Regions from separate parts of the Arthrobacter sp. 210 2 genome, predicted to be linked through region 1. Evidence: predicted binding sites of a transcription regulator. Region 1 holds the regulator's gene; the other holds the start of a gene.
What was found. Region 1 encodes LexA, which represses DNA repair genes until DNA is damaged. Its sites were predicted from a motif close to TCGAACANNTGTTCGA; they were not measured.

Region 1 (3,386 bases):
CAGTGACGTCGATGGAATGCCTGGGCGCCCAGAAGTGCCCGATGGCTGCGGAATGCTTCAGCGAGCTTGCCCGGCAGGACGCCGCGGAAGCCGACGTTGTGGTCACCAACCACGCGATGCTGGCTGTCAGCGCTTTCGAGGGCCTGGCGGTCCTTCCGGAATACGACGTCGTGGTGGTGGATGAAGCCCATGAACTCCAGGACAGGGTCACGGGTGCGGTGTCGGGCCAGCTTTCGGTGGCCATGATCCACGCGGCAGCTTCCGGGGCGCGGAAGCATACGGCCATCACGGTGGATGCGCTCAACGCCGCAGCCGCGAACCTCGAGCTCGCCCTCGCGGGCGTGCCCAACGGGCTGCTTCCAAACGGGCTGAATGACGAACAGCTGGACTGCATCGACCAGCTGCGTGAGGCCTGCCGCGCGGCGCTGTCCGACTCCAAGGGGGACAGCAGCACCACGGCCGACGGCGGCAGGCAGCTTGCGCGGTCCCGTCTGATGCTCATCCTGGAACTTTGCGAACGGCTCCTCGCTGCCCGCGAGAACCGCGAGGTGGTGTGGATTTCCCGCGCCAGCTCCTTTGATCCCGCCCAGGGCTATTCACAGGCGGACGAAACAGCGCCGGCCCTGATCAACATCGCACCGCTGTCCGTCGCCGGACGGTTGCGGGAGGGGCTTTTCGCCGGCCACACCGTGGTCCTGACGTCTGCCACGCTTGCCATCGGTTCCGCATTTGAACCGGCCGCAGGCGGGCTGGGCCTGGTGGGCGAGGGCGCTCCCAGCTGGACCGGCGTGGACGTGGGATCGCCCTTCGACTACCCGAAACAGGGCATCCTCTACGTGGCCGGGCACCTGCCCAAGCCTGGCCGGGGTGCGTCCCCTGAATCCCTGGCTGAGCTGGAGGCGCTCATCCGCGCGTCGGGCGGCGGAGCGCTCTGCCTCTTCTCCTCCAGACGCGCCGCTGAAGAAGCGGCCGAGGCCCTCCGGCCCAAGCTGGGCGTGACCGTCCTCTGCCAGGGCGACTCCACCATGACGGCACTGGTCAAACAGTTCGCCGACGAGCCCGACACCTGCCTGTTCGGCACCATGTCCCTCTGGCAGGGAGTGGATGTGCCGGGCGGGTCCTGCCGGCTGGTGGTCATCGACCGGATTCCGTTCCCGCGGCCGGATGATCCCCTGATGACAGCGCGTTCCCGGGCGGTGGCCCAGGCCGGCGGAAACGGCTTTATGTCGGTCTCGGCAACTCACGCCGCCATTCGGCTGGCGCAGGGTGCCGGCCGGCTGATCCGGTCCACCGGCGACAAGGGAGTGGTGGCAGTGCTGGATTCCCGGCTGGCCACGGAACGGTATGCAGGTTTCCTGCGGGCTGCCCTGCCGCCGTTCTGGGCCACCACGGACCGGAAGACCGCGGTGGCGGCCCTTGAGCGGCTGGCCGGGGAGTCCAACTGAAAAGACGGCACCATGCCCGGGATCCGGGAATGGTGCCGTCTTTTTACAGAGTGTGGCTGTAACAGGCCCTGTTATTCCTAGAGTGAGCGCAGGACCGAGACCACTTTCCCCATGATGGTGGCGTGGTCGCCAAGAATGGGTTCGTACTGCGTGTTCTGCGGGAGCAGCCATGTGTGGCCGTCACGCTGGCGGAAGGTCTTGACGGTGGCTTCATCGTCCAGGAGCGCGGCCACGATGTCGCCGTTGGCGGCGTCCGCCTGGCGGCGGACCACCACCCAGTCGCCGTCGCAGATGGCTGCGTCCACCATGGAGTCACCAGCCACCTTGAGCATAAAGAGCTCGCCCTGGCCCACCAGTTGGCGGGGCAGCGGCATGACATCCTCCACCAGCTGGTCCGCCAGGATGGGGCCGCCGGCAGCAATGCGGCCAACCAAGGGAACCATTGCCGTGTCCAGTGCCGTGGGCAGTGCGGTGACTGTTGCGCCGGCGCCAGGCGCCGAAGCGTCCGCAGGCTGGTGTGCCGTCTTGGCCGCCCCGCCGTCCAGCGTGAGGGGCATCAGCACCTCCATGGCGCGCGGCCGCTTCGGATCCCGGCGGAGATATCCCAGCTTCTCCAGCTGCGAGAGCTGGTGCGTCACGCTTGAGAGGCTTGCGAGCCCTACGGTATCGCCGATCTCGCGCATGGACGGCGGATAGCCGTTGTCATTGACGGAGCGCTGGATGGTTTCGAGGATTTTTTTCTGCCGGGGCGTCAACCCTTTGGCGGTCTTCTTCGGCTGCGGGGCTGCCCTGCCCCCGGTGGCTGCTGCTGCCATATTCGCCAATGCCTTTCGGTTGCCACCGGGCTTGTCGCTGCGCCGGACTGGGTGAGCTTCCCTCAATGTCAGACCCTGCTGATCAAGTTCAAGGGTGGTTGTTCTTTCCTTCAAAACTAGGCCAGCCACATTGCTTTTTCAAACATTTGTTCTAGCGAGTCTCGACATTGTTCGTTGATAGGTGCTAAAACTGAAGAAGCAAAGTTCGAACATGTGTTCTACTCGAGGCTTGCATCATTCGAATACAGCGTGCGTTTTTCGAAGAACCAGCCGGAGTGCCGGCGGTGCAGCAGCGGAGCGGGACATAGAAGCAGCAAGGTCGGGCAGCACAGTACGGTCCAGGAGGGCTCAGTTCATGTCAGCTATATCCGCTTCGCAGGCCAAGGGTCCGCGCGTTCATTCCCATCAGTCCGCACACCAGCTTCTGTCGCAACGGAACAGGTCCCGGTCCTCGCAGGGGCCGGCGGGTATGCCGGAGTTCCCGGGCAAGCCGGCACCCCTGCCGCCGTTGCGACTGACGCGCCGGGGCAAGGTTGTCCTGATCGGGATTCCGCTGGTGCTGCTGGCTGCCCTGCTGCTTTCCCTGGCGGGGTTCTTCAACTCGCCGGCCAAGGCGTCCGATGCGCCGGAGGACCTGTCGGTGACACCCACCGTCACGGTGACCGTCCAGCCCGGCGAATCGCTGTGGGCCATCGCGGGCACCGTTGCCCCTGACCGGGACGCCCGCGATGTGATTGCGGACATCGTCCAGCTCAACAACCTGCCGGCCGGAGCAGTTCTCCCCGGGCAGCAGCTCTACGTCCCCACCCGCTGAAGCCGCAGAAGTCCGTGCACGCTGAGCGCGAACAGGGGCCGTCACATTTTCCGGTCTCCGGAACGGCCACTAAACTGTTCAGGTGAATGACCAGCTTGAGCGTCTGAATCGGCTTCCCCTCCGCAGCAACCTCCGCGGGCTGACCCCCTATGGGGCGCCCCAGCTGGATGTCCCCATCCTTCTCAACGTCAACGAAAACACCCACGGTGTTCCCGCGGACGTACGGGCCGCCATCAGCGCCGCGGTAACAGAGGCCGCCGCCGGGCTCAACCGCTACCCGGACCGGGAGTTCACCGAGCTTCGGAAGGCGTT
Region 2 (3,386 bases), on a different contig from region 1:
CGGGGCATCTGCCACCTGGACGAAGAAGATCTTGTCCGCGTTGATGTCCTCGATGGGCGCCGTGTCCCAGTCGCGGGACAGGATGTGGAAGGAGTCCAGGCAGGTCCCAAGGTTGGGATGGTCCACCATCTCTACCAGGCGGTAGGCGTGCTCGTAGTCGTTGACGTACTTGCCCCAGGCCAATGCTTCGTAGGCCACCTTGATACCGTGGTCGCCGGCCAGCCCGGCAAGCTGCGCCAACTGTGAGGCCCTGAGTCCGTCGTCGTCAATGGTTGCCGTGGCAACGTTGGAGCAGACCAGGATGGTGTCCATGCCAAGGCGGGACATCAGCCCGAATTTTGCCTCGGCCCGCCGGAGGTTGGCCTTGAGCAGGTCCGGGGTGACGCCGTCGAAATCGCGGAACGGCTGGTAGAGGTCAAGCCCCAGGCCCAGGTCCGCCGCCATCTTCCGGACGTCCTCGGGACCCAGGGTGGAGGTGACCAGGTCCTGCTCAAAGATCTCGATGCCGTCGAACCCGGCAATGGCGCAGGCCTGCATCTTTTCCTTCAGCGTGCCGGAGAGGCAGACGGTGGCGATTCCGGTGCGCATCAGGCTGCCACCTCCTCGGCGGCCACGAGTTCCAGGAAATGCGAGCGCATGCGTTCCGGATCCGGTTCCAGTCCGGTGAAGATGCGGAAGGCGTCGGCGGCCTGGCCTACTGCCATGCGGCCGCCGTCCAGGACGTCGCAGCCTTTGGCCCGGGCACCCCGGACCAGTTCGGTGTCGATGGGTCGGTAGACGATATCCGCCACCCAGTGTCGAAACTCGAGCAGGTCCAGGTCCAGCGGGAGCCCGGGGTGGGCGGCCATGCCCACGGGGGTGCAGTGGACCAGGCCGTCGGCAAGTGGCATCAGTTGCGGCAGCTCCGCCCTCGTGTGTGCCGTCACGATGGCGTCCGGGAAGAAACCGGCCAGTTCGGCGGCACGCTCGGCGGCGCGCTCAGGAGCCACGTCCACCAGGTCGAGTGCCTTGACGCCGGCGGAGAGCAGGGCGTAGGCGACAGCTGAACCGGCACCGCCGGCACCGAGCTGGACCACGCGGTCCAGCTTCGCGCCGGGCAGGCCGGAGGCGAGGGCGGCACCGAAGCCGGAGAAGTCAGTGTTGTGGCCGATGAAGCGGCCGTCCTCGATCACCACGGTGTTGACGGCGCCAAGTTTCAGGGCGTCCGGGGAGATGACATCCAGGTACTGCAGGACCAGCTGCTTGCAGGGGTGTGTGATGTTCAGTCCGTTGAAGCCGAGGGTGCGGGCGTTCTGGAGCAGCTGGCCGACGGATTCGCCCGGCAGGCCCAGTTCCAGAAGGTCAATGGGGCGGTAAAGGTAGCGCAGGCCCTGCACATCACCTTCGCGTTCGTGCATGTAGGGGGTGAGTGACGGCGTCACGCCATCGCCGACCAGTCCCACGAGGTAGGACTCAGTTCGATTACTCATCCGTGCAGCTCCTTTGGTAACGGCACCGGAAGCGGACGTCCGCGTGTGGCGGAAGGTGCGGTTCCGGTGTTGGAAATAACAGTACAACAGTTGTTCATCTATCGCACTAGCGTTCGTAATGCGAACAACTAGCGCTGCGGCAGCCGTGCGGCCAGCTCCGCGGCAGCGTCCTGCAGCAGCGGCACGTGCGCTTCCAGTGCCTCCAGGCTCAGGCGGAAGACCGGAACCGCAGTGGCCAGGGAGGCAAAGGCGTGGCCCTGGCCGTTCAGCAGGGGCACGGCAACGGCGCGCATGCCGGCCTCGTTCTCCTCGTCCATCACCGCGTAGCCCCGGCGGCGCGTGCGTTCAATCTCGTCGCGGAACAGCTGCCTGTCGGTGATGGATTTGTCGGTCAGTGCCTCGAGCGGCAGCTCCGCCAGCAGCCGCTCGCGCTCCGCATCCTCCGCGAAGGCCACCAAGGCCTTGCCCACCGCGGTGGTGGAGAGGGAGCCCAGGTGCCCGGGGTCGGAGGTGACGCGGAAGATCTGCGGGCCGTCCACCTTGTTGACGGTGAGGTGGTGGTTCCCGTCGCGGACGCTCAGAATGGTCGCCTCGCCCGTCTGCTCGGTCACGCGCCGCAGCACAGGCATGGCCGTGCCGGCAAAGCCGTGGTGGTTTGAAACCCGCTGGCCCAGCTGGAAGATCCGCAGCCCAAGATGGTAGCGGCGGCCATCGGGTTCATAATCCACGAACCCGTCCCGGGCCAGCGAGCCAAGGAGCCGGTAGGTGGTGCTGAAAGGCAGCTCCGCGCGGCGTGAGATCTCCGCCGCGCTGGCGCCCCGGGGCTCATCCCCCAGGAGGACCAGGAGGCTCAGCGCCTTGCCCACCATGTCAGTACGGTCGGCCTTTTTCGCTGCCGCCCCGGACTCGCCGGCTTCAGCGGGAACATCATCGGCCACTGTGGTTTGGTTCACACTCATAACTCGATGTTGCCACAATGTGAGAGCTATTTCTAGATCGTGATTATTTTCTTGACAGGTGACAGTCCTCACAGCCATCATTGCTGTATCGCACAAGCAGCTCTCACCATGCGGCTACTTGTCCCGGATCTACTGTTCGATCCAGCGCATAGCGCCCCCCGCCCGCACCCAGGCGGCTGCCGCCAAGTTTTAAATTCGCGACAATGTCGTCACACAAAGGAACTCCATGAGCCAGACACTTCCGTCCGCCGGAGCGGGCACCGCCACCCATGGCGGGACGCCCAAGAAGGCGGCCCTCGCCAGCTTCCTGGGCAGTGCCGTCGAATACTACGACTTCTTCATCTTCGGCTCCGCAGCCGCGCTGATCTTCCCCACCGTCTTCTTCCCGGACGCTGATGCCAACGCCGCCATCATGTCCTTTGCAACCTTTGGTTTCGCGTACGTGGCGCGCCCTGTGGGCGCCGTGATCCTGGGCCACTTCGGCGACCGGGTGGGCCGGCGGAAAGTCCTGATGTTCACCCTGCTGCTCATGGGTGCCTCCACGTTCCTCATCGGCTGCCTGCCCGACTTCAACACCGTGGGCTGGTGGGCTCCGGCACTGCTGGTGCTGGCGCGGCTCTGCCAGGGCCTTTCCGCCGCCGGCGAGCAGGCCGGCGCGTCCTCCATGACCCTTGAGCACGCCCCGGACAACCGCCGCTCCTTCTTCACCTCCTGGACCCTCACCGGCACCCAGGGCGGCCAGATCCTCGCAGCCCTGGTCTTCATCCCCGTCCTCGCCCTCCCGGACGAGATCAAGTACGGCATCGGCTGGCGCATCCCGTTCTGGCTCAGCGCCGTCGTGGTGGTTGTTGCCTTCTTCATCCGCCGCACCCTGCACGAGCCCCCCGCGTTCGAGGAAGCCCAGAAGTCCGCCCAGATCTCCAAGCTCCCCGTGGCCGACCTCCTCAAGGCCCACTGG

Region 2: the regulator LexA is predicted to act here: its motif matches at 1,552-1,567, upstream of AC5RWA_RS07865 (shikimate dehydrogenase).

What each region holds. Positions count from the first base shown of each region.
Region 1 covers NZ_JBNHIE010000006.1:245,180-248,565, forward strand. Annotated here, with positions in the region: gene AC5RWA_RS13660 (ATP-dependent DNA helicase) at 1-1,445, shown strand, start outside; gene lexA (transcriptional repressor LexA) at 1,523-2,260, opposite strand; gene AC5RWA_RS13670 (LysM peptidoglycan-binding domain-containing protein) at 2,730-3,074, shown strand; gene AC5RWA_RS13675 (histidinol-phosphate transaminase) at 3,157-3,386, shown strand, end outside.
Region 2 covers NZ_JBNHIE010000003.1:122,035-125,420, forward strand. Annotated here, with positions in the region: gene AC5RWA_RS07860 (bifunctional sugar phosphate isomerase/epimerase/4-hydroxyphenylpyruvate dioxygenase family protein) at 1-588, opposite strand, end outside; gene AC5RWA_RS07865 (shikimate dehydrogenase) at 588-1,469, opposite strand; gene AC5RWA_RS07870 (IclR family transcriptional regulator) at 1,598-2,428, opposite strand; gene AC5RWA_RS07875 (MFS transporter) at 2,655-3,386, shown strand, end outside.